One region of the Streptomyces sp. NPDC051578 genome, then DNA from elsewhere that is predicted to be linked to it. Evidence: riboswitches for the same ligand, from Rfam matches in the RefSeq annotation. Region 1 holds a riboswitch; each other region holds the start of a gene.
What was found. A riboswitch is a leader RNA that binds a small molecule or an ion and turns the genes downstream of it on or off. The one in region 1 is predicted to bind thiamine pyrophosphate.

Region 1 (9,368 bases):
GGGCGTCCGTGCACAGGTAGAGCCGGGCGTCGGACAGCAGCATGGGTGTACCCCCGTGGTGGTGGCGGTGTACGGGCCGCGCGGGCCCGTACACCGGGTGGATCAGTACGTCACTTCGTGCGCGGGTCGGTCAGAGGGCGAGCGCCTGAGCGCGGCGCTTCACCTCCGTGCCCCGATTCTCGCTCAGCGCCTGGGCGGGGGTGCCCGGGAGGGTCGGATCGGGGGTGAACATCCACTCCAGGATCTCCTCGTCGGAGAAGCCGTCGTCGCGGAGCACGGTCAGCAGACCGGTGAGACCCTTGACGATCTTGTCGCCGTCGATGAAGGGTGCGGGGACCTGGAGGGAGCGGTTCTCGCCGCGGCGCACCGCGAGCAGCTGACCTTCCTTGACCAGCTGGCGGACCCGGGTCACTTCGATGTCCAGCATCTCGGCGATGTCGGGGAGGTAGAGCCAGGCGGGGACAAGGGCATCGATCTTTGCGTCAATCTCGGTCACGGGCACAAGCCTGCCATCTCGGACTCGCCGCCGGTACCTGGACCACCCCGTCCGGGTCCCGCCCCCCTCGGGCCGGGCCCGTCAGGCCACCGCCGACTTGAGCGGGGTGTCGGGGTCCGAGACGCCGGCGACCGTGAGCGCCGTGCCCGCCTCGATGAGCCGGCGGCCCTGCGCCAGGTCCCGCGGCCGCCCCACCGCGAGGACCGCCACCAGCGCCCCGTCCCGCAGCCAGCACACCGACCAGGCCGTCCCGGCGGGGTCCCCGCGCCACACCATCCGGTCCGCCGCTCCGTGGTGCCCCGCGTACTGCACGAACCGCCCGAACTGCTCCGACCAGAAGTACGGCACCGGGTCGTAGGTCTCCACCGGCCCGCCGCCCACCACGTTCGCCGCGAGCACCCTGGGCCCCTGGAGCGCGTTGTCCCAGTGGTGGACCAGCAGCCGCTCCCCGTAGCGCGCCGAGGGGAAGGACGCGCAGTCCCCCACGGCGTACACCCCGGGCAGGGAGGTCCGCAGGTGGGCGTCGGCGGTGACCGACCCGTCCGGGCCCAGCTCCACCCCCGAGCCCGCCAGCCAGTCCGTCGCGGGCCGCGCCCCGATGCCGACGACCACCGCGCCCGCCGGGAGCGTCCGCCCGTCCGCCAGGTGGACCCGGCCCTCCTCCACGGAGGCCACCCGCGCCCCGGTCAGCAGCTCCGCGCCCGCCTCGGCGTACCAGCGCCCCATCGGCTCGGCGACCTCCGCCGGTACGGCTCCCGCGAGCACCCGCTCCGCCGCCTCGACCACCGTCACGGGGCAGCCGGCCTCCCGGGCCGCCGTCGCGAACTCGGCGCCGATCCACCCGGCCCCGACCACCACCACCGGCGGCGCCTCCGCGAGCACGGGCCGCAGCCGGGCGGCGTCGTCCAGGGTGCGCAGCAGGTGCACGCCCGGGACGCCGTCGGAGCCCGGCAGGGTCAGCGGGCGCGCCCCCGTCGCCAGGACGAGGACGTCGTAGGAGACCGGACCCGCCTCGGTGTCCACCTCGCGGGCGCCGGCCCGTAGCCCGGTGACCTCCACACCGAGCCGCAGCCCGATGCCGAGGGCCTCGAAGTCCACGTCGAACGCGGAGTCCTCGGCCTTGCCGAGCAGCACCGCCTTGGAGAGCGGGGGCCGGTCGTAGGGCTGGTGGGGTTCGGCGCCCAGCAGGGTCACGGGGCCGGTGAAGCCCTGTTCCCGCAAGGCGACCGCGGTCTGCACCCCGGCCATTCCGGCACCCACGATGACGACGCCGCTCTGGGTCTGTTCCGTCTGCTCGCTCACGCCGTCCAGCCTAATCATCTGACGTTTCATCAGGAACAGGGCGGGGGGTGGCAGCCTTACCCGGGGTGCGCGCCGGGGTTAGTCTGGCCACCGTACCTATCGCGGGAGTCCGGGCGCACCGGGCTGAGAGGGAGGCTGGCCGGCCTCCGACCGTACGAACCTGATCCGGGTCATGCCGGCGAAGGGAGGGGCTGGACGCCCATGCACTCATCTCGGAGGGGATCCCCGAAGGGGTCCGACGTCCTCGTCATCGGGGGCGGCATCATCGGCCTGGTCACCGCCTGGCGGGCGGCCCGGCGGGGACTGCGCACCGTACTGGCCGATCCGTCCCCCGGCGGCGGCGCCGCCCAGGTCGCGGCCGGCATGCTCGCCGCCGTCACCGAACTGCACTACGGCGAGGAGACCCTGCTCGGGCTGAACCTCGCCTCCGCCGCCCGGTACCCGGAGTTCGCCGCCGAGCTCGGCGAGGCGAGCGGCGGCATGGACATCGGCTACCGCGCCTGCGGCACCCTCGCCGTCGCCCTCGACTCCGACGACCGCCTCCACCTGCGCGAGCTGCACGCCCTCCAGCGCCGCTGCGGCCTGGAGTCGCAGTGGCTGACCGGCCGCGAGTGCCGCCGTCTGGAGCCCATGCTGGCGCCCGGCGTACGCGGCGGCCTGCGGGTCGACGGGGACCACCAAGTGGATCCGCGCCGGCTGGCGGCCGCGCTGCTGGCCGCCTGCGAACGCGCCGGGGTCACCGTGCACCGGGCGGGCGCGGCCCGGCTGCTCGTCAGGGCCGACCGGGCGACCGGGGCGCTCCTCGACGACGGTACGGAGGTCAGCGCCGGCCAGACGGTCCTGGCGGCGGGCTCGCTCTCCGGGCAGCTGCCCGGGGTGCCGCCGGAGGCGGAGGTCCCGGTGCGGCCGGTGAAGGGCCAGGTGCTGCGGCTGACGGTGCCGGCCCCGTACGCGCCGTTCCTGTCCCGGACCGTACGGGCGGTCGTGCGCGGCAGCCACGTCTACCTCGTGCCGCGCGAGAACGGCGAACTCGTCGTCGGCGCCACCAGTGAGGAACTGGGCTGGGACACCACCGTCACCGCCGGCGGGGTCTACGAGCTGCTGCGCGACGCCCACGAGCTGGTGCCCGGCATCACCGAACTGCCGCTGACCGAGACCCGGGCGGGGCTGCGGCCCGGTTCCCCCGACAACGCCCCGCTGCTGGGCCCGACCGCGCTGCCCGGCCTGCACCTGGCCACGGGGCACTACCGCAACGGGGTGCTGCTGACCCCGCTCACCGGCGACGTGATGGCGGAGCTGCTGGCCACCGGCACGGTGCCGGAGATCGCCCGCCCCTTCACCCCGCGCCGGTTCACCGAGGCACGTCAGGAGTCGTACGCATGACCATCTCCGTCAACGGCGAGCCGCGCGAGGTCGCGGCCGGCACCACGCTCGACGCGGTGGTCGCCACCTTGACCGCGGCGCCCAAGGGCGTCGCGGCGGCCCTCAACGAGACGGTCGTACCGCGCGGGCGGTGGCCGCACACCGTGGTGGGCGACGGCGACCGGGTCGAGGTCCTGACCGCGGTGCAGGGAGGCTGACGAGCATGGCGGACGACGTCTTCACCCTCGGCGGCCGGACCTTCTCCTCCCGTCTGATCATGGGCACGGGCGGCGCCCCGAGCCTGGACGTGCTGGAACGCGCCCTGGTCGCCTCGGGCACCGAACTGACCACCGTGGCGATGCGCCGCCTGGACCCGACGGTCCAGGGCTCCGTCCTGTCGGTGCTGGACCGGCTCGGCATCGCGGTGCTGCCCAACACGGCGGGCTGCTTCACGGCGGGCGAGGCCGTGCTGACGGCCCGCCTCGCGCGGGAGGCGCTCGGCACGGACTGGGTCAAGCTGGAGGTCGTCGCGGACGAACGCACCCTGCTGCCGGACGGCGTCGAGCTGCTGGACGCCGCCGAGATCCTGGTCGACGAGGGCTTCACGGTGCTGCCGTACACGAACGACGACCCGGTGCTGGCGCGGAAGCTGGAGGACGTGGGCTGCGCGGCGGTCATGCCGCTGGGCTCCCCGATCGGCTCGGGGATGGGAATCCGCAACCCGCACAACTTCGAGCTGATCGTGGAGCGGGCCGGGGTGCCGGTGATCCTGGACGCGGGGGCCGGCACGGCGTCGGACGCCGCGCTGGCGATGGAGCTGGGCTGCGCCGGGGTGATGCTGGCCTCGGCGGTGACCCGCGCACAGGCGCCGGTGCTGATGGCGGCGGCCATGCGGGACGCGGTCTCGGCGGGCCGCCTCGCGCACCGCGCGGGCCGCATCCCCCAACGCCGCTTCGCGGAAGCCTCCTCCCCCACCGGGGGCCGCGCCACCCTGGACCCGGAACGCCCGGCGTTCTGAGCGGGGGGCCGGGGCCGTACGGGGCGCCCTTGTCACGGCTGCGCTGCAAGTGTGGGCTCCCCGGACGGCCCGGACGGGCCGGCTCGTAGAATCCCCGGGTGGACACGACCCTGGACGACCCCATCGTCGGGCAGACGCTCGACGGCCGCTACCGCATCGACGCCCGCATCGCGGCCGGCGGCATGGCCACGGTCTACCGCGCCCTCGACACCCGCCTCGACCGCGTCCTCGCGCTCAAGGTGATGCACCCGGCCCTCGCCGCGGACGCCGCCTTCGTCGACCGGTTCATCCGCGAGGCGAAGTCCGTGGCCCGCCTCGCCCACCCCAACGTCGTCGCCGTCTTCGACCAGGGCACGGACGGCCCGTACACGTACCTGGCCATGGAGTACGTCTCCGGCTGCACCCTGCGCGACGTGCTCCGCCAGCGCGGCGCCCTCCAGCCGCGGGCCGCCCTGGACATCCTCGAACCGGTCCTCGCCGCGCTCGGCGCCGCGCACCGGGCCGGGTTCGTCCACCGCGACATGAAGCCCGAGAACGTCCTGATCGGCGACGACGGCCGGGTCAAGGTCGCCGACTTCGGCCTGGTCCGCAGCGTCGACACCGTCACCAGCACCACCGGCTCCGTCCTCGGCACCGTTTCCTACCTCGCCCCGGAGCAGATCGAGAACGGCGTCACCGACACGCGCGTGGACGTCTACGCCTGCGGCGTCGTCTTCTACGAGATGCTCACCGGCTCCAAGCCCCACACCGGCGGCAGTCCCGCCCAGGTGCTCTACCAGCACCTCAACGAGGACGTCCCGCCGCCGTCGGCCGCCGTCCCCGGGCTGCCCGCCTCCCTGGACGCGCTCGTCGCCCGCGCCACCGCACGCGATCCGCAGCTGCGGCCCGCCGACGCCGCCGCGCTGCTGGGCCTGACGCTGGAGGCCCGCGCCGCGCTGAGCGAGGCCGAGCTGGACGCCGTACCGCCGCAGGCGCACCCGGGGGAACGGGCCGCGAGCGAGGACCGCACCAGCGTGATCCCCCGGCCCGTCGCCGGGGCGGCGGCCCAGCCCGTCCAGCACACCTCCCGCCTGACGGTTCCCCCGCCGCCCGCGGCGCCGTCCCGCCGCCGGGCCCGGCCGCGCGGCCTGTACCTGGTCATCGCCGGGGTGCTGCTGGCCCTCGGTCTCGGCGCGGGCGTCTGGTACATCAACTCGGGCCAGTTCACGAAGGTGCCGAACCTCCTGGGCAAGACGGAGGAGCAGGCCCGTTCCGAGCTGTCGGCGGCCGGTCTCGGTGTGAAGGGGGTCGACCGGAAGTTCAGCGAGGCCTTCGACCGCGGCACGGTCATGAACACCGACCCGCAGGGCGGCAAGCGCATCCGCGGCAACGGCGCGGTGACGCTGACCGTCTCCCGCGGACCCGAGATCGTCAGCGTGCCCGCGCTCAAGGGCAAGACCCTGGACGCCGCGAAGGCGGAGCTGGCGTCGGCCGGTCTCGCGCCCGGCATCGTGACCCAGGCATTCAGTCAGGACGTCCCCCAGGGCGCGGTGATCACCACCGACCCGGAGGGCGGGCAGAAGCGGGCCCCTGACACGGCGGTGGCCATCGTCGTCAGCAAGGGCCGCCCGGTCCAGGTCCCGAACGTGGCCGGTCAGCCCGTGGAACAGGCGCGCGTCGCCCTCCAGGACCTCGGCCTCAAGGTGGAGACGGCGGCCGAGCAGGTCAACTCCCCCTCCCCCGCCGGTACGGTCGCCAACCAGTCGGCCGCCGCCGGTACCCAGGCCGCGGCGGGTGACACGGTGACGCTCACCGTGTCCAAGGGCCCGCGCCAGGTGCCGGTGCCGAACGTGACGGGCCAGGAGGCGGACGTGGCCCGCAAGGCGCTGGAGGCCCAGGGCTTCAAGGTGAAGGTGGAGCGGCCGTTCTTCGGTTTCAGCAACACCATCGACGCGCAGTCGGTGCCCGGCGGCCAGAGCGCCCCCGAAGGCAGCCTGATCATCATCCGCACCAAGGGGCTGTGAGTGCACGCCGACCAGGACGCCGACGACAGGGCCGGGCAGCGCGCGGCGCGCCGCAACCCGGTGGGCGGGCACGTCCCCGTGGCCGGCGGACTGGCCTCGGTCGGCCTGACGTACGCGCGTGAGATGGGCGCCGAGGCCGTCCAGGTCTTCGTGGCCAACCCGCGCGGCTGGGCCACCCCGGCCGGCAATCCGGCGCAGGACGAGCTGTTCCGGGCCCAGTGCGCGGCCGGGTCCGTTCCGGCCTACGTCCACGCGCCGTACCTGATCAACTTCGCCTCCCACACCGGGGCGACCGTCGAGAAGTCGGTGGAGTCCCTGCGGCACTCGCTGCGCCGCGCCCGCGCGATCGGGGCGCTCGGGGTGGTCGTGCACACCGGCTCGGCCACCGGCGGGCGTCCGCGCGAAGCGGCGTACGCGCAGGTCAGGCAGTACATGCTGCCGCTGCTGGAGGAGCTGACGCACGACGACGACCCGTTCCTGCTGCTGGAGTCCACGGCCGGGCAGGGCTCCTCGCTGTGTTCGCGCACCTGGGACTTCGGCCCGTACTTCGAGGCCCTCGACCACCACCCGAAGCTCGGCATCTGCCTGGACACCTGCCACGTGTTCGCGGCCGGGCACGACCTGGCGGAGCCGGGCGGCGTCAAGCAGACGCTGGACCTGCTGGTGGACACGGTGGGTGAGGGCCGGCTCAAACTGATCCACGCGAACGACTCCAAGGAGGGCGTCGGCGCCCACAAGGACCGCCACGCGAACATCGGCCAGGGCCACATCGGGCGGGAGGCGTTCGGCGAGCTGTTCTCGCACCCCGCGATGGAGGGTGTGCCGCTGATCATCGAGACGCCGGGCGGCAAGGAGGGGCATGCCGCGGACGTGGCCCTGTTGAAGGAGCTGCGCGGCGCCCACGCATAAAGCGTTGGGGAATACCCCTGGGGGGTATACGGTTCTGCTATCCGCAGGACCGCGATCCGACGTTGCCAGGGGGCTGCGATGAACCACTCACACCACGGGCATGCCGACCACGAGGCACACACGGGCCACGAGGCGCACGCCGGCCACGAGCACCACGGCGACGCCGAGCAGCGCGAGCACCGCAGCGGCCACGAGCACCGCGAGCACGGCGAGCACCACAGCAGCCACAACGGTCACGGCAGCCACGGTGGCCACAACGGCCCCGTCACCTGGGCCATGGCCGCCAAGGCCACCCTCCACTGCCTCACCGGCTGCGCCATCGGCGAGGTACTCGGCATGATCATCGGCACCGCGCTCGGCTGGGGCAACCTGGCCACGATGATCGCGGCCATCGTCCTCGCGTTCTTCTTCGGCTACGCGCTCACCCTGCGCGGCATCCTCGGCGCGGGAGTGGACCTCCGTACGGCCGTCCGGGTGGCGCTGGCCGCCGACACCCTCTCCATCGCCGTCATGGAGCTGATCGACAACGGCGTGATCGCCGTGTGGCCGGGCGCGATGGACGCCCACCTCTCGGAGGCGCTGTTCTGGGCGGCGCTCGCGCTCTCCCTCGCGCTCGCCTTCGTGGTCACCACCCCGGTCAACAAGTGGATGATCGGCCGCGGCAAGGGCCACGCGGTCGTCCACCAGTACCACCACTGAGCGGGCCCCGGCAGAACGGCAGGGCGGCTGGGCCTATATCTCGGGCCCGTCGCCCGGCTCCTCCTGATAGGAGTAGCGCTGCTCGCGCCAGGGGTCGCCGATGTTGTGGTACCCCCGCTCCTCCCAGAAGCCCCGCCGGTCGGCGGTCATGTACTCCACGCCCCGGACCCACTTGGGCCCCTTCCAGGCGTACAGGTGCGGCACCACGAGCCGCAGCGGGAAACCGTGCTCGGCGGTCAGGAGTTCGCCACCCTGGTGGGTGGCGAAGACGGTCCGCTCGGAGGCGAAATCAGCCAGTCGCATGTTCGAGCTGAACCCGTACTCGGCCCACACCATCACATGCGTGACCTGCGGCGCCGGCGGGGCCAGTTCCAGGACGGTACGCGCGAGCACCCCGCCCCATTCGGCCCCCGGCATGCTGAACTTCGTCACGCAGTGCAGGTCCGCCACGACCGATTCGAACGGCAGGGCCGTGAACTCCTCGTGGTTCCAGCAGTGCTTGTCCCCGTCCGCCGTGGCCCCGAAGACGCGGAACTCCCAGCGGTCGGGCTTGAACTTGGGCACCGGCCCGTAGTGGGTGACCGGCCAGCCCCGCTGCAACCGCTGCCCCGGAGGGAGCTCGGACTGCTCTGCTCCCGGAAATTCCCGGCCCACCGGCTGACCCATGCCTCCATGGTGACAGACGCCGTGGGGTGGTCATGACCGCCCCCGGCCGATTCCGACAAGTCACGGCAACTCCGACTAAGGAGGCACTTACTGGACGGCCCTGGGTGACGGTGGAAGGATGCGCGCACTGCCCAGTCACAAGCTGACACTGCCTGGAAGGAGCCGTCTCGATGCAGGGCGACCCCGAGGTCCTTGAGTTCCTCAACGAGCAGCTGACCGGTGAGCTCACGGCCATCAACCAGTACTGGCTGCACTACCGCATCCAGGACAACAAGGGCTGGACGAAGCTCGCCCACTACACCCGTGCCGAGTCCATCGACGAGATGAAGCACGCGGACAAGATCACCGAGCGCATCCTCATGCTCGACGGGCTGCCCAACTACCAGCGCCTCTTCCACGTGCGCGTCGGCCAGACCCTGACGGAGATGTTCCAGGCGGACCGGCAGGTCGAGGTCGAGGCGATCGACCGCCTTCGGCGCGGCATCGAGGTCATGCGCGGCAAGGGCGACGTCACCTCCGCGCGCCTCTTCGAGGAGATCCTGGCCGACGAGGAACACCACATCGACTACCTCGACACACAGCTGGAGCTCATCGAGAGCATCGGCGAGCCGCTGTACATCGCGCAGCAGATCGAGCAGCCGGAGGGCTGAGACCCGCGCGGAAGCCGTCCGGGCCGTCAGGCCACGTCGGCGAGCACCGGCCCGGCGGTGAGCGCGGGCTCCGCGGTGAGTACGGGCTCCGCGGCGAGTACGGGCTCCGCGGCGAGGACGGCCGCCGCCCGGCCCGTGTCGAGCAGCTCGCGCCGCGGGCACGCGCCGCGGCCGAGGAGGCCCTGGATGGTGCGGACGCAGGAGCCGCAGTCGGTGCCGGCCTTGGTGGCCGAGGCGATCTGCCGGGGGGTGCAGGCCCCGGC
Region 2 (9,368 bases), 860 kb from region 1:
GACCCCGGTAGGGTCTGAAGCAGTCGTCCGCGCTCGCGCAGGGCGACCGCAGATCTGACGAGGAGGCCATTGCCGTAGAGGGAACCGCGAGGACCCACCGGCAATGGCCTTCTTCGTATGTGCACGAGGAGATCCCATGAATCAGGGCGTGGACCCCCACACCGCTTCCGACGACAAGAGCGACCACGACAAGAAGGGCCGCCGCTTCATGCTGAAGCTGTCGGGCGAGGCCTTCTCCGGCGGCGGCGGGCTGGGCGTCGACCCTGACGTCGTGCACGCCATCGCGCGTGAGATCGCTGCCGTGGTCCGTGACGGCGCGGAGATCGCGATCGTCATCGGCGGCGGCAACTTCTTCCGTGGCGCCGAGCTCCAGCAGCGCGGCATGGACCGTGCCCGTTCCGACTACATGGGCATGCTCGGCACGGTCATGAACTGCCTCGCCCTCCAGGACTTCCTGGAGAAGGAGGGCATCGACAGCCGCGTCCAGACCGCCATCACGATGGGCCAGGTCGCGGAGCCGTACATCCCGCTGCGTGCCGTGCGGCACTTGGAGAAGGGCCGCGTCGTCATCTTCGGCGCCGGCATGGGCATGCCGTACTTCTCCACCGACACCACGGCCGCCCAGCGCGCCCTGGAGATCGACGCGGAGGCCCTGCTCATGGGCAAGAACGGCGTCGACGGGGTCTACGACTCCGACCCGAAGACCAACCCCGACGCGGTGAAGTTCGACGCGCTGGAGTACAGCGAGGTGCTGTCCCGGGACCTCAAGGTCGCCGACGCCACCGCCATCACGCTGTGCCGCGACAACCGGCTGCCGATCCTGGTCTTCGAGCTCCTCGCCGAGGGCAATATCGCCCGTGCCGTCAAGGGTGAGAAGATCGGCACGCTCGTGAGCGACCAGGGCACCCGGGTCTGACCTCCGCCGCCGGGCCCCGCCCGCAGCGGACCGGCCCGGCCGGCCCGCCCCGCCTGAACCATCCATATCTGACATGCAGGAGCACGTGGTGATCGAAGAAATCCTCCTCGAAGCCGAGGAGAAGATGGAGAAGGCCGTCGTCGTCGCCAAGGAAGACTTCGCCGCGATTCGCACGGGCCGTGCGCACCCGGCGATGTTCAACAAGATCGTGGCGGACTACTACGGCGCCATCACGCCCATCAACCAGCTCGCCTCCTTCGCGGTGCCCGAGCCGCGCATGGCCGTGGTGACCCCGTTCGACGCGTCCGCGCTGCGCAACATCGAGCAGGCCATCCGCGACTCCGACCTCGGCGTCAACCCGAGCAACGACGGCCGCATCATCCGGGTGACCTTCCCCGAGCTGACGCAGGAGCGCCGCAAGGAGTACGTCAAGGTCGCCCGCACCAAGGCCGAGGACTCCAAGGTCTCGATCCGCTCCATCCGCCGCAAGGCGAAGGACGCCCTCGACAAGCTCGTCAAGGACAAGGAGTCCGGCGAGGACGAGGTGCGCCGCGCGGAGAAGGAGCTCGACGACACCACCGCGAAGTACGTCACGCAGGTGGACGAGCTGCTCAAGCACAAGGAAGCCGAGCTCCTCGAAGTCTGATGAACGACTCTTCCTGGCAGCCGGAGCCCGTTCCGGCGGGTCCCGCATACGATGCGCAGGTGGGCCCGCAGACTCGGCCCATGCCCATCGTGCCCGATGCCGCCGGCCGTGACTTCGACGACCGGGAAGCACGCGATCGGGGGGTCGCCGCCGACAGCGGCCCCCTCTTCCGCGCCGAGACGCCGCCGCAGGAGCCCATGCCCAGCCCCCCGCCCCCGCCTTCCCAGGCACCCCAGGACGCCTCCCCGCCGCCGAAGAAGCGCGCGGGGCGGGACCTGCGGGCCGCCATAGGGGTCGGCGTCGGCCTCGGAGCGGTGATCTTCGCCTCGCTCTTCATCGTGAAGGCCGTGTTCGTCGGCGTCATCGTCGTCGCGGTCGTCGTCGGTCTGTGGGAGCTCACCTCCCGGCTCCAGGAGAAGAAGGGCATCAAGGCGCCCCTCGTACCGCTCGCGGTCGGTGGCGCCGCCATGGTCATCGCCGGATACGTCCGGGGGGCCGAGGGCGCCTGGGTGGCGATGGCGCTGACCGCCCTGGCGGTGCTGGTCTGGCGCATGACCGAGCCGCCGGAGGACTACCTCAAGGACGTCACGGCGGGCGTCTTCGCCGCCTTCTACGTGCCCTTCCTCGCCACCTTCGTGGCGATGCTGCTCACCGCCGAGGACGGCCCCCAGCGGGTCGTGACCTTCCTGCTGCTGACCGTGGTCAGCGACACCGGGGCCTATGCGGTGGGCTGGCGCTTCGGCAAGACGAAGCTCGCCCCGCGCATCAGCCCCGGCAAGACGCGCGAGGGGCTGGTCGGCGCGGTGGCGTTCGCGATGGCGGCCGGCGCGCTGTGCATGGAGTTCCTCATCGACGGCGGCGTCTGGTGGCAGGGACTGCTGCTGGGCCTGGCCGTCGCCGTCAGCGCCACGCTGGGCGATCTGGGTGAGTCCATGATCAAGCGCGACCTGGGGATCAAGGACATGGGCACGCTGCTGCCCGGGCACGGCGGCATCATGGACCGGCTCGACTCGCTGCTGCCGACCGCGCCGGTGGTGTGGCTGCTGCTCGCCGCGTTCGTCGGCACCGGCTGATATCGGCTCCCGGGCGTCCCGGCCTGCGGGCGGTTCACCAGGAAAGCCCCCGCTGAGCTGGGGCGACGTACACGCGAACGCCTCGGGTGGGTCCGGGCGGTTACTCTTGGAAGGCGCGCTGCTTCTGCGGCGCGCCTTTCGTCTTACAAGGAGTACCCGCCATGGCCCGCCCCGTTCCGGGAGAGCTCACTTTCGTCGCCCCTCGCGGAGCGAAGAAGCCGCCCCGGCACCTCGCCGACATGACCCCGGCCGAACGCCGCGAGGCGGTCGCCGCGATCGGCGAGAAGCCGTTCCGGGCCAAGCAGCTCTCACAGCACTACTTCGCGCGCTACGCCCACGACCCCGCCGAGTGGACCGACATCCCGGCCGGCTCGCGGGAGAAGCTCCAGCAGGAACTGCTGCCCGACCTGATGAGCGTCGTGCGGCACATCTCGTGCGACGACGACACCACCCGCAAGACGCTGTGGAAGCTGCACGACGGCACCCTCGTCGAGTCGGTGCTGATGCGCTACCCCGACCGGGTCACCATGTGCATCTCCTCCCAGGCCGGCTGCGGGATGAACTGCCCGTTCTGCGCCACGGGCCAGGCCGGGCTCGACCGGAACCTGTCGACCGCCGAGATCGTGCACCAGATCGTCGACGGCATGCGCGCCCTGCGCGACGGCGAGGTCCCCGGAGGCCCGGCCCGGCTGTCGAACATCGTCTTCATGGGCATGGGCGAGCCGCTGGCCAACTACAACCGCGTCGTCGGCGCCATCCGCCGCCTGACCGACCCGGAGCCCGACGGCCTGGGCCTGTCGCAGCGCGGGATCACCGTCTCCACCGTCGGCCTGGTCCCGGCCATGCTGCGCTTCGCCGACGAGGGCTTCAAGTGCCGCCTCGCCGTCTCGCTGCACGCCCCCGACGACGAGCTGCGCGACACCCTGGTGCCGGTGAACACGCGCTGGAAGGTGCGCGAGGTACTGGACGCGGCCTGGGAGTACGCGGAGAAGTCCGGCCGCCGGGTCTCGATCGAGTATGCCCTGATCCGCGACATCAACGACCAGGCCTGGCGCGGTGACCTGCTCGGCAGGCTGCTCAAGGGCAAGCGGGTGCACGTCAACCTCATCCCGCTCAACCCGACGCCCGGCTCGAAGTGGACCGCGTCGCGGCCCGAGGACGAGAAGGCGTTCGTCGAGGCGATCGCCCGGCACGGCGTGCCGGTGACCGTGCGAGACACCCGCGGCCAGGAGATCGACGGCGCGTGCGGGCAGCTCGCCGCGTCCGAGCGGTAGCCTGCGCACGTCCGCGGCCTCTCCTGGGGGCCGAACCGGCCACGGGGTACCCTGTGGCCGAACCAATTGCATATTCCGACAGGGGAGCGCCACAGCGCTGAGAGTGCGGTAACCGTCATCCGCAGACCCTCTGAACCTCGCCCCGGTCATTCGGGGTAGGAAGTTCGGTCATTCACTCAAGCTGTTGCGCCCTGCCCGGCGACCGCTCCACCGAGCGCCGGGCAGGGCCGCGTCTTCTCCTGGACATCCCAGGAGGAATTCACCAGTGAGCACCACCAAGAAGTTCGCGGGCGCCCTGCTCGTGACGGCGCTGGGCGTCACCACGCTCGGCGCCTGCGGCGACGGCAAGGGCGAGCCCGCGGCGGGCGCGAGCGGCGCGCCGAAGTCCAAGACCGTCACCCTCGTCTCCCACGACTCCTTCGCCGTGAGCGAGCCGGTCCTCAAGGAGTTCGAGCAGCAGAGCGGCTACACCGTCAAGGTGCTCAAGTCCGGCGACGCCGGCGCCGCCCTCAACCAGGAGATCCTCACCAAGGGCTCGCCCCGCGGCGACGTCTTCTTCGGCGTGGACAACACGCTGCTCTCCCGCGCCCTCGACAACGGCATCTTCACCCCCTACGAGGCCAAGGGTCTCACCGAGGTCAAGCCCGGGTTCGTGCTGGACGGGCAGCACCGGGTCACCCCGGTGGACTCCGGCGACATCTGCGTCAACTACGACAAGCAGTACTTCGCGGACAAGAAGCTCGCCCCGCCGCAGACGCTGGACGACCTGATCAAGCCCGAGTACAAGAACCTGCTGGTCACCGAGAACGCCGCGACCTCCTCGCCGGGCCTCGGCTTCCTCCTCGCCTCCGTCGGCAAGTACGGCGACGAGGGCTGGAAGGACTACTGGAGCAAGCTCAAGGCCAACGGCGTCGAGGTGGTCGACGGCTGGGAGCAGGCCTACAACGAGCGGTTCTCCGGCTCCGCCGGCGGCAAGAAGGCCAAGGGCGACCGTCCGCTGGTCGTCTCCTACGCCTCCAGCCCGCCGGTCGAGGTCCTGTACGGCGAGCCGCAGCCGGCCGAGGCGCCCACGGGCGTCTCCACCGGCACCTGCTTCCGCCAGGTCGAGTTCGCGGGCCTGCTCAAGGGAGCGAAGAACGAGGCGGGCGGCAAGGCGCTCCTCGACTTCCTGCTGAGCAAGAAGTTCCAGGAGGACATGCCGCTCCAGATGTTCGTGAACCCGGTGGTCAAGGACGCCAAGCTGCCGGAACTGTTCACGAAGCACGGCGTGGTGATCGACAAGCCGGAGAACGTCGCGCCGGACACCATCGCCAAGAACCGTGACCAGTGGGTCAAGGCATGGTCCTCGCTCGTCGTGAAGTAGTACGCGACACCCCGGGAGAGGGCGTGCGGGCCACGGTCGTCAGGCTCGCCCTGATGGCCGTCCCGCTCGTCTTCTTCGGGCTGTTCTTCGCCTACCCCGTCGCCGCGATCGTCGGCCGCGGGCTCAAGACGGACGCCGGCTGGCAGTTCGGCCGCATCGGCGAGGTGCTCGCCCGGCCGGACATCGCCGACGTGCTGTGGTTCACGACCTGGCAGGCGCTCGCCTCGACGGGTCTCACGCTGCTGATCGCGCTCCCCGGCGCGTACGCCTTCGCGCGCTTCGACTTCCCGGGCAAGGGGCTGCTGCGGGCAGTGGTCACCGTGCCGTTCGTGCTGCCGACCGTGGTGGTCGGCACGGCCTTCCTCGCGCTGGTCGGCCGGAACGGACTCCTCGACGAACTGTGGGGGATCCGGCTCGACACCACCGTCTGGGCGATCCTGCTCGCGCACGTCTTCTTCAACTACGCCGTCGTCGTGCGGACGGTCGGCGGGCTGTGGGCGCAGCTCGACCCGCGGCAGGAGGAGGCCGCGCGGGTGCTGGGCGCCGGGCGGTTCGCGGCGTGGCGCAGGGTCACGCTGCCCGCGCTGGCCCCGGCGGTGGCCGCGGCGGCGCTGATGGTGTTCCTGTTCACCTTCTCCTCCTTCGGCGTGGTGCAGATCCTGGGCGGTCCCTCGTACTCGACGCTGGAGGTGGAGGTGTACCGGCAGACCGCACAGCTGCTGGACCTGCCGACCGCCGCCGTGCTGACCATGGTCCAGTTCGCCGCGATGGGGCTGGTCCTGGCCGTGCACGCCCGGACCGTGCGCCGCCGGGAGAGGGCGCTGCGGCTGGTGGACCCCGGCCGGACCGCGCACCGGCCGCACGGCCCGGGCGAGCGGGCGCTGCTGGGCGGGGTGCTGCTGACGGTGGCGCTGCTGATCGTGCTCCCGCTCGGCGTGCTGGTGGAGCGCTCCCTCGACGCTCCCGGCGGATACGGGCTCGGTTTCTACCGGGCACTGGAGGAGGCCGGCTCCGGGACGTTCCTGGTGCCGCCGCTGGAGTCGATCGGCAACTCGCTGGAGTACGCGCTGGCCGCGACGGCCATCGCGCTGGTGATCGGGGGGCTCGCCGCGGGAGCGCTCACCCGGCGCGCGGGGCGGTTCGTGCGCGGGTTCGACGCGTTGCTGATGCTGCCGCTCGGGGTGTCGGCGGTGACGGTGGGCTTCGGCTTCCTGATCACCCTGGACGAGCCGCCGCTGGATCTGCGGACCTCGTGGATCCTGGTACCGCTCGCGCAGGCGCTGGTGGGCGTCCCGTTCGTCGTACGGACCATGCTGCCGGTGCTGCGCGCGGTGGACGGGCGGCTGCGGGAGGCGGCCGCGGTGCTCGGCGCGTCGCCGTGGCGCGCGTGGCGGGAGGTGGACCTGCCGCTGGTGCGGCGGGCGCTGCTGATCGCGGCCGGGTTCGCCTTCGCCGTGTCGCTGGGGGAGTTCGGGGCGACCGTGTTCATCGCGCGGCCCGACCGGCCGACGCTGCCGGTGGCCGTGGCGCGGCTGCTGGGGCGGGCGGGGGAGATGAACTACGGGCAGGCCATGGCCCTGAGCACGATTTTGATGCTGGTGTGCGCGGTGTCCCTGCTGGTGCTGGAGCGACTGCGGCCCGACAAGACCTCGGGAGAGTTCTGATGACGTTGCTTCGGCTGGAGGGGGTGTCGGTCCGCTTCGGCGGGCGGGCCGCCGTGGACGGCGTCGACCTGGAGGTCGCCGAGCACGAGACCGTGTGCGTACTGGGGCCGAGTGGCAGCGGCAAGTCCACGCTGCTGCGGGTGGTGGCCGGGCTCCAGCCGGTGTCCGGGGGGCGGGTGCTGCTGGACGGCGCGGACCAGGCCGGGGTGCCGGTGCACCGTCGGGGGGTGGGCCTGATGTTCCAGGACCACCAGCTGTTCCCGCACCGGGACGTGGGCGGAAACGTGGGGTTCGGGCTGCGGATGCGGGGCGCGGGGCGGGGCGCCGGGCCGGGTTCCCACGGGGACCGCGTCGCGGAGTTGCTGGAGCTGGTCGGGCTGCCCGGCGCGCAGGGCCGGGCGGTGGCCTCGCTGTCGGGGGGCGAGCAGCAGCGGGTGGCGCTGGCCCGGGCGCTGGCGCCGTCCCCGCGGCTGCTGATGCTGGACGAGCCGCTGGGGCAGCTGGACCGCGGGCTGCGGGAGCGGCTGGTGGTCGAGCTGCGGGGGCTGTTCGCCCGGCTTGGGACGACCGTGCTGGCCGTGACCCACGACCAGGGCGAGGCCTTCGCGCTGGCCGACCGGGTGGTGGTGATGCGGGACGGGCGGATCGCACAGGCCGGGACCCCGCTGGAGGTCTGGCAGCGGCCGGCCTCGGAATTCGTGGCGCGGTTCCTGGGCTTCGAGAACGTGGTGCCGGCGGTGGTCGCGGGCGGGGTCGCGGACACCGAGTGGGGCAAGATCCCGGTGCCGGCCGGAGCGCCGGAGGGACCGCAGCGGGTGCTGGTCCGGCCCGCCGGGGTGACCCTGGGTGCGGACGGGCTCCGCTGCGAGGTGCTGTCCCGCACCTTCCGGGGGACGCACGTCGCGCTGTTGCTGCGTCCGGAGGCGGGGCCGGTGCTGGAGGCGGAGTGCGGGCTGGCGGGGGCGCCGGGGGTGGGGGACCGGGTCGCGGTGTCCTTCACGCCGTCGGAGGTGGTCGTCCTGCCGGTGGCGTAGCCGCTGCGCGGCGCCTGTCCCCGCCCCGCCCTTCTCCCGTTCACCGGGCGCGGTCCCGGCCCCGGTCCTCAATCGCCGGACGGGCTGAAGGGACGCGGGGCGGACCTGGGGCGCCGGACGGGCACTCGGGCCCCGGACCGGAAACCCGGCGGGGTGGGGTGCAAGCGGGGCGCGGTGCGGGGCCGGTCCTCGAACGCCGGATGGCTGCACCGACGGGGGGCCCAGCCCTGGTCCTCGAACGCTGGGCGGGTCGAGCGGATGCGGGTGCCGGCGGGGGCCGGCCCCCGGACGCCGGCCGGTGTGAACGGCCCCGGAGCCCGGACCGGTCCTTGCTACCCGGGCGGGCAGGACCGACCCGGGCCCGGAGCCGGTCCTCGAATGCCGGACGGGTTGGGCGGATGCGGGGCGGAGGCCTGGTCCGCGAACGCCGGGCGGCCTGGACCGACTCGGGGCGCGGACCTGGGGCGCCGGACGGGTGGGGCGGCTCCGGGTGGGGGCCCGGGGCGCGTTTCAGACCGCGGTCGGGACGGGTTCCTCGGCGGCGGGTTGGGGGGCGTCGTGGTTGCCGTACCAGGCCACCGCCACCGCGCCCGTCACTGCCAGGACGAAGCCCAGGGCCGCCAGCCAGGCGAGGCCCGGGCGGGACGCGTCGCCCAGCCAGAGCACACCGATCGCGCCGGGCAGCACGGTCTCGCCGACCACCAGCGCGGCCGTGGCCCCGTTCACCGAACCGATCTGCAGCGCGACCGTGTGCAGGTACATGCCGCCGACGCCCGCCAGCACGATCGCGTACAGGGCCGGGTCGCCGAGGAGGCCGCCGATCGAGAACGGCTCGATCCCGTCGAGGATCCGTACGCCGACGCCCAGCGCGCCGAAGGCCAGGCCCGACAGCAGGCCCGCGAGGATCGCGGCCCGCGCGCCGAGGAGGCGTACGGCCACCGTGCCGCCCACGATGATCAGCAGGGTGACCGCCAGCAGCCACCAGTGCGTGGGCATCGCCGCGTGATGGCCGCCTTCGTGGCCCGCGGCCGTCGCCAGCAGCACCAGCGCCGCGCACACGACCCCGATGGAGGTCCACTCCTTGCGCGAGAGCCGGATGCCCAGCAGCCTCACGCTCAGCACCGCGGTGATCACCAGGTTGGCGCTGATCACCGTCTGGGACAGGAACAGCGGAAGCAGGCGCGCCGCGAGCGCGCCCAGCCCGAACCCCACGAAGTCCAGGACGGTACCGAGGATGAACTCCCAGGTCATCGCCGCTTTCGCGGTCGAGGACAGGTTGGGGCCCCCGTGCGCGGTCACCCCGGAGGCCGCCGCCGACGAGCGGGCCGCCCGCCGGGAACCCACGGCTTGCAGGACGGAGCCCGTGCCGTAGCAGATGGACGCCGCGATGGCGGTCAG
Region 3 (9,368 bases), on a different contig from region 1:
GTCCAGCTCGGCGCGCAGCTTCGGGCTCTTCTCGCTCACCGCAGGTCCTCCTCGACCGTCCCGTCGACGTCGCCGTCGACTCAATACTGCTCACCTTATGAGGATTCCGCCGATCAGAGAATGGCGGGCGCCAGGATCGCAGGGGAGCGCGCGCATATATGCGCGCGCTGGTGGCCTGCGCCGTGGCGCGCGTCCCCCGTGCAGGTGAGTTGAGAACTGCCCAGAACGGCACCGTTTTGGCAGGCCCGTCGTCACCGACTAGCGCCTTAGCCGTTCTGAGTGATCAATTGCCTTCTATTCCAAGGTCATTGGGGGTGGCGAACCATGCAGAATCGTGCCTGTCAACGGGTGCATATGCAGCCGGACCAGCCACCCCTTCGAGCCCTACTATCGGCTCGCCATGACAGCAGCAGGGAAGCATCAGGTGAGCCGGACCGAGACCACCCGGCGGGTCGGCGGCCGACAGGGCCGGGCCGGCATCAGGGACGTGGCCGCCGCGGCCGGCGTCTCGATCACGACCGTCTCCGACGCGCTCAATGGCAAGGGGCGGCTGCCCGACGCCACCCGCCGCCACGTTCGCGAAGTCGCCGACCGACTGGGCTACCGGCCCTCCGCCGCCGCACGCACCCTCCGTACCGGCAAGTCCGGCCTCATCGGCCTGACCGTGACGACGTACGGGGATGAACCTTTCACCTTCACGGAATTCGCCTACTTCGCGGAAATGGCCCGGGCCGCGACGTCCGCCGCGCTCGCCCGCGGCTACGCCCTGGTCATCCTCCCCGCCACCTCACGCCACGACGTGTGGTCCAACGTCGCCCTCGACGGCACCGTCGTCATCGACCCCTCCGACCACGACCCCGTGGTCAGCGAGCTGGTCCGCCAGGGCCTGCCGGTGGTGTCCGACGGCCGCCCAGCCGGGTCGCTCCCGGTCACCGCCTGGGTCGACAACGACCACGAGGCCGCCGTCCTCAACCTCCTCGACCACCTCGCCGCCGCGGGAGCCCGCAGGATCGGACTCCTCACCGGCACCACGACCGACACGTACACCCGGCTCTCGACCACCGCGTACCTCAGCTGGTGCGAGCGCGTCGGCCAGGACCCCGTCTACGAGTCCTACCCCGCCCACGACCCGTGCGCCGGCGCCGTCGCTGCCGATCGGCTGCTCGCCCGGCCCGACCGGCCCGACGCCGTCTACGGGCTCTTCGACCCCAATGGCACCGACCTGCTCGCCGCCGCCCGGCGCTACGGCCTGCGCGTCCCCGAGGACCTGCTGCTCGTCTGCTGCAGCGAATCGACCGTCTACGCCAACACGGAACCGCCCATCACCACGCTCTCCCTCAAGCCTCGCCGTATCGGCACGGCCGTGGTCCAGCTGCTGATCGACGCCATCGAAGGGGTCGACACCGGCCGTCCCGTCGAGCAAGTGGTTCCGACCGAACTCATCATCCGCACCTCCTCGCAACGCAGGCAGCCCCGTACGACCGTCAGCCCGCCCCGCTCCCCCGCTCAGGACTGATCACGCCGCGTACGGCCGGGACTTGGCGCCACACCGGCGGGGCCGACCACCCTGCCGGATATTTCAACAACCACCCATACAGGGAGAAAGCGGCAGGAAGGAACGGCTCCGGCCAGGATTCACCACCCCTGGTGCGTCACAGAGCGCGAGCTGCATTCCTATGATGGGCGCACGACATCACGGACCCTCCGCCACGGAGGCAAGGAGGGTCCGCAGGTGTACGGCAGTGCGACGGTGGTGGAGGGGTCGATGACTCAGGGGGCCGGTCAGGGACCCGCGATGCGGACGGACACGCTGCGGGACTTCCGGGTTCCCGTCACCGAACCCGCCCCGTACACCGCATCCGTCGGCGTGCCCGGTGAGGCTCCCGTGTACGGCGAGTACCCGGCGTACTACGAGGAAGGCGCTCCCGTGCCTCCCCGCCCGGCCTACGCGCCCGAGGCCGCCCCGCCTCCCGCTCCCCGGCCGGACACCCCTCCCGCGGCCGCACCGGACCAGGACCCCGACGGCTACACACCCACGCAGCGCGACCTGCCCGTGATCGGCCGCGGTGCGGCCGAGGGTCCCGGTGACACGGTCCAGGTCCAGTACGTCCCCCAGGACCCGGCCGCCACCGGCCCGGGCCCCCTCTACGTCGTCGGCGACGTACACGGTTACCTCGACGAGCTCCTCACCGAACTCCGGGCACAGGGGCTGATCGACGCCGACGGCCACTGGTCGGCCGGCAACGCCCGGCTCTGGTTCCTCGGCGACTTCACCGACCGCGGCCCCGACGGCATCGGCGTCATTGACCTCGTCATGCGGCTCTCCGCCGAAGCCGCCGCCGCGGGCGGCTACTGCAAGGCCCTGATGGGCAACCACGAGCTGCTGCTCATCGGCGCCAAGCGGTTCGGCGACACCCCCGTCGTGTCCGGCGCCGGGACCGCCACCTTCCAGGCCGCCTGGCTGCTCAACGGCGGTCAGCGCGCCGATATGGAGCGCCTCCAGGACGTCCACCTCCAGTGGATGTCGCGGCTCGACGCCGCCACGCTGGAAGACGGACACCTGCTGCTGCACTCCGACACCACGGCGTACCTGGACTACGGCGACTCCATCGAGGACGTCAACGACACCATCCACGAGTTGCTCACCCGCAACGACGCCGACATCACCTGGGACCTGTTCCGCAAGTTCACCAAGCGGTTCGCCTTCCGGGACGAGGAAACGGGCCCTCAGGCCGTGCGGGAACTGCTCGGCACGTACGGCGGCGGCCGCGTCGTGCACGGCCACAGCCCCATCCCGTACCTCCTCGGCGAGGTGGGCACGGAGGACGGCGACGACTCCCACGGTCCGGAGGCAGTGGACGGCCCGCACGTGTACGCGGACGGTCTGGCCATCGCGATGGACGGCGGCGTGACCATGGCCGGCAAGCTGCTCGTGGTCCAACTGCCGCTGAACGACTGACCCTTCGCCGAGCGGGTATTTCCGGAAAGCCCCTGTCACCTCGTGGCGTGGGCGCTCTACCATCGCTCTATCCGTAGCAGGCTCTCCTCCGTTTGTGCCGGCGCCCGAATCTACGCGGGCATACCGGCTCGTACGGAGCATCGGGGGATGCACATGACCAGCGCTCCGCACCTGCTCACCGAAGACCGACCGGAGTTCGATCGGCTCCTCGACGAGGCGCTGCGCACAGCGAACGAACGGCCGGAACTCGCTTCTATGGGCGAACGACTGAACGCCGAACAATTGCGCACCATGGCCATGAGTGCCACCGCCCTGCTGACGGCAGCCGCCGCAGCCGAGTACGACCACTACGTCAAGGTCCGCGCGGAGCTTCGCGACGAACACCTGTCGGCCCCCGGCACGGCGGCCGACGCCGAGGGTGACGGGCAGGGCGGCGGCGTGGGCGTGAGCGCCGTGGTCGCGGTCCTCGCACCGGTCCTGGCCGGCACCGCCATGCTGATCTTCCTGTTGGTCGGCTACAGCCTCAAGATGATCGACCCCGAGCCGGCCTTCGCACGGACGATGCTGACGGCAGGGTGGCTCTTCGGCGGGCTGACCGTGGCCGCGCTGCTCTTCGCGGTGATCGGCCTGCTCGTGACCGCCGTCCGCAACAGCTCCACCGAGGTGGGGGCCGAGGAGGCGGTGGCGGTACCTGACGAGCTCTCGCGTGCGCGGGAGGCATGGCGAAACGCCCTGCTGGAGCGGGGCATCATGCCGTTCCTGCGGGACGCGCTGGCCGATCCGAGCGCGGGCCCCGGATATCCGATCCCCCGGACGCCGCACGCCGGCCGCATCCCCAGCCTGGGGTACAGCCGGCCGGACTTCACCAGCCCCGCGGCCACACCCAAGGATCCCCGGCCGGACTACAGCCCGCCTGACTTCACCAGCCCCGACTTCGGAGGGGCCGAGCCCGACCGGGAGTGATGTTTCACGTGAAACACCCGCACGGCCGGGCCCGCGACTCCCCCCATGGGTCGTGGGTCCGTTCCGTGCGGGTGCTGGTTTCTAGTCGGCCAGCGGGAGGTAGACCCGGTTGCCCGATGCTGCGAACTCCGCGGACTTCTCTGCCATACCGGCCTCGATCTCGTCGGCCTTGAGGTCTCCACCGTGCTCGCGGCGGATGTCCTGGGAGATCTTCATCGAGCAGAACTTCGGACCGCACATGGAGCAGAAGTGCGCGGTCTTGGCCGGCTCGGCCGGGAGCGTCTCGTCGTGGAACTCACGGGCGGTGTCCGGGTCCAAGGCCAGGTTGAACTGGTCCTCCCAGCGGAACTCGAACCGCGCGTCCGAGAGGGCGTCGTCCCATTCCTGAGCGCCGGGGTGCCCCTTCGCCAGGTCCGCGGCGTGCGCTGCGATCTTGTACGTGATGACACCGGTCTTCACGTCGTCCCGGTTGGGCAGGCCCAGGTGCTCCTTGGGCGTGACGTAGCAGAGCATCGCGGTGCCCCACCAGGCGATCATCGCGGCGCCGATGCCCGAGGTGATGTGGTCGTACGCGGGTGCGACGTCCGTGGTCAGCGGGCCGAGGGTGTAGAACGGCGCCTCCTCACAGATCTCCTGCTGAAGGTCGATGTTCTCCTTGATCTTGTGCATGGGGACGTGCCCCGGGCCCTCGATCATGGTCTGGACGTTGTGCCGCTTGGCGATCGTGTTCAGCTCGCCCAGCGTCTTCAACTCCGCGAACTGGGCCGCGTCGTTGGCGTCCGCGATGGAACCGGGACGCAGACCGTCACCCAGCGAGTAGGTGACGTCGTACGTCGCGAGGATGTCGCAGAGCTCCTCGAAGTTCGTGTAGAGGAAGTTCTCCTTGTGGTGGGCAAGACACCACGCGGCCATGATCGAGCCACCACGCGAGACGATGCCCGTCTTGCGCCGGGCGGTGAGCGGCACGTACGGCAGCAGCACGCCGGCGTGGACCGTCATGTAGTCGACGCCCTGCTCGGCCTGCTCGATGACGGTGTCCTTGTAGATCTCCCACGTGAGCTCTTCGGCGCGGCCGTCGACCTTTTCGAGCGCCTGGTAGAGCGGCACGGTGCCGATCGGGACCGGGGAGTTGCGCAGCACCCACTCGCGCGTCGTGTGGATGTTGCGGCCGGTGGAGAGGTCCATGACCGTGTCGGCGCCCCACTTGGTCGCCCAGGTCATCTTGTCGACCTCCTCCTCGATCGAGGAGGTGACCGCGGAATTGCCGATGTTGGCGTTGACCTTCACCAGGAACCGCTTGCCGATGATCATCGGCTCGATCTCCGGGTGGTTGACGTTGGCCGGAAGTACGGCGCGCCCTGCGGCGATCTCTTCGCGCACGACCTCGGGAGAGACGTTCTCGCGGATCGCCACGTACTCCATCTCCGGGGTGATCTCGCCCCGGCGGGCATACGCGAGCTGGGTGACCGCCGCGCCGTCACGGCCCCGGCGGGGCTGGCGCGGGCGGCCCGGGAAGACCGCGTCGAGGTTCTTGAGGCCACCGCGCGGCGAGGTGTGCTTGATGCCGTCGTCCTCGGGGCGCACCGGTCGTCCGGCGTACTCCTCGGTGTCTCCGCGCCCGATGATCCAGTTCTCGCGGAGCGGGGCGAGGCCCCGGCGGACGTCGGTCTCGATCTGGGGGTCGGTGTACGGACCGGACGTGTCGTAGAGCGTCACGTCCTTGCCGTTGGTGAGGTGGACCTGGCGGACCGGCACCCGGATGTCGGGGCGGGAGCCCGCCACGTATCCCTTGTGCCAGCCCGGCTGGCGCGCGGTCTGGCCGTCGGCGTCCTGGCTGACGGCAGGCGTGCGTGCGTCCTGAATGGTCATGAGACCTATCTCCCTACGCCGGCATTACCCGGTAACAGGTTCGGCGGTCGACGCAGCCTCTTCCCGTACCCGCCTTCCGGCGTGCGTACGGTGATCAGCGCCCTCTCAGCCCGGTGCTCCGAGCTCCCGCGTTGTGCAAAGTAGGCACCACGCTAGCGTCATCTGTGGCGTGCTGAACAGTGGGCCCCCTCATCTCTTGCGATGATCGGCCGGTGACGTCTTCGCCGCAACCTCCCAACAGCCCCTCCACGCCCAGTGGTCCCGGCGACCACGAGCACGCGCACGACGGGCATGGCCACGGGCCTTCCCACGGCTCCGCTCACGGACATTCCCACAGCCACGGGCACGGTCCGGCGGCTCCCGTCTCCCTGCACCTGCGCAAGGTCATCGCCGCCGTGCTGATCCCGTTCGCGGCTGCCGTCTTCGTCGGGATGGTGGTGCTCTGGCCGGGCGGGGCCCCCTCGCACGAGCGGACCGGCGTCGGCTTCGACCGGCAGACGCAGCAGGGCAAGGTCGTCGCGTTGGCGAGTGTCGACTGCAAGTCCGTCAACGCCGCTCAGGTCCCGGCCACCGGCGACACCTCGACCCCGTCGGGACGGGAGGCCACGGCGGAGCAGACCGGCGCGTGCAAGAAGGCGACCGTCGAGGTCGGTACCGGCCCGGACAAGGGCCGCACCTTCGTGGAGATCGTCCAGCCGGGGGCCCCTCGGCAGCTGGCGAACGGCCAGGAGGTGGTGGTGGCCTATGCGCCGGATGCTCCCAGGGACCTCCAGTACTCGGTCGTCGACCTGAACCGGAAACTTCCGTTGGCTCTACTGGCGCTCATCTTCGCCGTCGCCGTCGTCGTGGTCGGCCGGATGCGCGGACTGTTCGCCTTGATCGCGCTGGTCGTCAGCTTCGGCGTACTGACGCTCTTCATCCTTCCGGCGATCTTGCAGGGCTCCAACCCGCTGATCGTGGCGGTGGTCGGTGCCAGCGCCATCATGCTGATCGCGCTCTACATGTGCCACGGTCTGACCGCACGTACCTCGGTCGCCGTCCTGGGCACCCTCGTGTCGCTGCTGCTGATCGGCCTGCTGGGCTCGCTCTTCATCGGCTGGGCCTTCCTCAGCGGCAACACCGACGACAACACGGGGTTGATTCACGGTCTCTACCCGGACATCGACATGAGCGGTTTGCTGCTCGCCGGCGTGATCATCGGATCTCTCGGTGTGCTCGACGACGTGACCGTCACCCAGACGTCCGCCGTCTGGGAACTGCACCAGGCCGATCCCACGATGGGCTCCAGGGCCCTGTACCGGGCTGCCATCAGGATCGGGCGCGACCACATCGCCTCGGTGGTCAACACCCTGGTGCTCGCCTACGCGGGCGCAGCGCTTCCCTTGTTGCTGCTCTTCTCCATTGCGAACAGCAGCATGGGTGCGGTCGCCAACAGCGAGTTGGTGGCAGAGGAGATCGTCAGGACGCTGGTGGGCTCCATCGGGCTCGTGGCCTCCGTACCGGTGACCACCGCCCTGGCCGCACTGGTGGTTTCCGCCGACCGCCCGGGGACGGGGACCGCGGGCACCGCTCCGGCAGCCGGGCCCGTACGCGGTGGCCGGGGACGCCGGCGCAAGCGCTGAGCCGAGGGGTGGCCGGGTAGGCCTCGCGGGTGGCGACCCGCTCAGCCGGCGTTCTGCTCGTTGTGCCGGGCTTCGGCGAGGATCTTGTCGAGCGCCTCGTCGAGCGTCCCCTCGAAGTCTCCGAGGTTGCGTTCCTGACCGAGCGGAACCAGCCGATCGGTGCGGTCGAGAAAGGCGACCAGCGGCGCCGCTCCCGCACGGAACAAGGCCCGTTCACCGCCCACCTGTAGGCGGATGTGGACGTCCGACAACTCGTCGGGGTGGGACGGCGCGATGTGCACGTCGCCGTCGCCACAGGGCTTGTTGATCCCATCGAGGAGCAGCTCCCGGCCGAACGCCCAGGTCACGGGCGCGTCTCCGGGAAGGTGGAAGGTCAGCCGCACTGCGTAGGGGTCGTGAGCGTCGTACCGGAGTTCCACCGGGATCCGGAAGGAGAGCTCCTCGGAGACGAGAAAGCTCATCATGACCTCTGCCTGTACCGACTCGCGCATTGCCTACCCCGATGTTGTGGAAGTGGCCAGGAATGGTCCCCCCAAGGGCCCTCTTGACAAGAGTGGTGTAAGTGCTAGCAGATCACAAGGAGTGAGATTTCAGATACTGATAGAGAAGGAGAGGGTGCTCAACAGCGCGCCTACTTCTCTACGTAGCCGGTCAACTGCATAGCGCAAACGGTCCTCTTGGTGCAAAGGGAACGAAATCGCCATGGTTGCAGCGGTATCTCCCGCCGTAATCGGGATCGCGGCGCACACGGTGCCCAATACATATTCCTGACGCTCCGTAACCGGCTCCATTCGCTGGAGGGAGGCGAGGCGCTGTTCGAGAGCGCGCTCGTCCCGCACGGTGTACGGGGTGACCGCACCGACCGGATGCCGGTCGTAGTGGTCCTTGCGCGTCTTCTCGTCGAGCTGGCCGAGAAGGCACTGACCGATGGCGTGCGCGTGGCCGGTCGCGCGGAAATCAGCCCACTCCTCGCAGGCGGGGGCGGCCGGAGTGTCCGATACACCCACGACCTCGATCTCACCCTCACGGTAGACCGCGAAGTAGACGGGGGCGCCGACGGCGTCGCGGAAGTGCGCGAGGGAGTCGACGATCATGCCGCGACGTTTCTGCTGCAGTCCACCGCTCGCCAGACGCCAGGCGGCGTCACCGAGCACGAACACCCCGCCTTCACGGCGCAGGTAGCCCTCGTGGGTCAGGGTGCGCAGCAGGTGGTACGCGGTCGGAAGCGGGAGGCCGGCTTCACGCGCCAGTTGTTTCGCCGGGGCTCCGTCGCCGTGGGAGCCCACTGCTTCGAGCAGCCTCAGCGCCCTTTGCACCGAACCGATCAGCGTCGGTGCACCGGCGTTGTGCACGGCGGACAAAGCTCACCCCCAGGCGTGAAGGCGAGCTCAAGGGTGGCCCGCCTTTGCGGGGGCCGCCCCCGCGTATGCCGTGGATCCTGGGGGTCGCGCTCGTCGGCTGATGAAGAAAACCGCAGGTCAGAACGGTGATACCGCGAGGGGTACCCAGGGACGGCCCAGATTGGCACTCTATCCGCCGGTTCTGGTCGAGTGAGAGGTTTCCCGCCTCACGTTCCCCCACCTGGGTTAATCCCCGTCCCGCCCGGTCGGGGCGTCCCCGTCGGAGCGTCCTACCACTCACCGGCGGAGGACTTCGATCCGCCGCGGGTGAACTTCTTCACCACGAAGACCAGGCCACCGACGAGGGCCGCGAAGAGCAGCAGCTTGAAGACGAAGGCGATCAGCGTCCCGAGGATGGTCGTGATGACTCCCCCGAAGACGAACAGCGCCAGCAGCGGAACGGCGACCCACTTGACCCACCAGGGCATGCCCTCGAACATCGCTCGGATCCCGTCCATGTCCACAACCTTTTCCTCGTCGGTGACTTCCTGCTTTCGATGCTAGGAGGCAGCGGTCCCGTCCGGGGGCGCGCGAGCCCTCGGAACCCCCTGATCC

Region 2: linked by a shared signal. The riboswitch ahead of ACIA6C_RS05250 (thiamine ABC transporter substrate binding subunit) and the one ahead of thiO (glycine oxidase ThiO) in region 1 are both predicted to bind thiamine pyrophosphate.
Region 3: linked by a shared signal. The riboswitch ahead of thiC (phosphomethylpyrimidine synthase ThiC) and the one ahead of thiO (glycine oxidase ThiO) in region 1 are both predicted to bind thiamine pyrophosphate.

The regions. Positions count from the first base shown of each region.
Region 1 covers NZ_JBITDH010000001.1:321,743-331,110, forward strand. The annotation lists gene thiE (thiamine phosphate synthase) at 1-43, opposite strand, end outside; gene ACIA6C_RS01470 (Rv2175c family DNA-binding protein) at 131-496, opposite strand; gene ACIA6C_RS01475 (NAD(P)/FAD-dependent oxidoreductase) at 578-1,798, opposite strand; TPP riboswitch at 1,890-2,002, shown strand; gene thiO (glycine oxidase ThiO) at 2,000-3,181, shown strand; gene thiS (sulfur carrier protein ThiS) at 3,178-3,378, shown strand; gene ACIA6C_RS01490 (thiazole synthase) at 3,384-4,178, shown strand; gene pknB (Stk1 family PASTA domain-containing Ser/Thr kinase) at 4,277-6,181, shown strand; gene ACIA6C_RS01500 (deoxyribonuclease IV) at 6,182-7,090, shown strand; gene ACIA6C_RS01505 (DUF4396 domain-containing protein) at 7,169-7,789, shown strand; gene ACIA6C_RS01510 (sulfite oxidase-like oxidoreductase) at 7,823-8,455, opposite strand; gene bfr (bacterioferritin) at 8,626-9,105, shown strand; gene ACIA6C_RS01520 (bacterioferritin-associated ferredoxin) at 9,132-9,368, opposite strand, start outside.
Region 2 covers NZ_JBITDH010000001.1:1,177,649-1,187,016, reverse strand. The annotation lists gene pyrH (UMP kinase) at 137-916, shown strand; gene frr (ribosome recycling factor) at 1,005-1,562, shown strand; gene ACIA6C_RS05260 (phosphatidate cytidylyltransferase) at 1,562-2,635, shown strand; gene rlmN (23S rRNA (adenine(2503)-C(2))-methyltransferase RlmN) at 2,797-3,909, shown strand; TPP riboswitch at 3,980-4,089, shown strand; gene ACIA6C_RS05250 (thiamine ABC transporter substrate binding subunit) at 4,175-5,272, shown strand; gene ACIA6C_RS05245 (iron ABC transporter permease) at 5,326-6,936, shown strand; gene ACIA6C_RS05240 (ABC transporter ATP-binding protein) at 6,936-7,970, shown strand; gene ACIA6C_RS05235 (hypothetical protein) at 8,481-9,368, opposite strand, start outside.
Region 3 covers NZ_JBITDH010000004.1:153,596-162,963, forward strand. The annotation lists gene hisC (histidinol-phosphate transaminase) at 1-39, opposite strand, end outside; gene ACIA6C_RS19810 (LacI family DNA-binding transcriptional regulator) at 401-1,516, shown strand; gene ACIA6C_RS19815 (metallophosphoesterase) at 1,751-2,959, shown strand; gene ACIA6C_RS19820 (hypothetical protein) at 3,107-3,922, shown strand; gene thiC (phosphomethylpyrimidine synthase ThiC) at 4,004-5,791, opposite strand; TPP riboswitch at 5,785-5,931, opposite strand; gene ACIA6C_RS19830 (YibE/F family protein) at 6,004-7,413, shown strand; gene ACIA6C_RS19835 (SsgA family sporulation/cell division regulator) at 7,455-7,904, opposite strand; gene ACIA6C_RS19840 (IclR family transcriptional regulator) at 8,004-8,774, opposite strand; gene ACIA6C_RS19845 (DUF5326 family protein) at 9,044-9,271, opposite strand.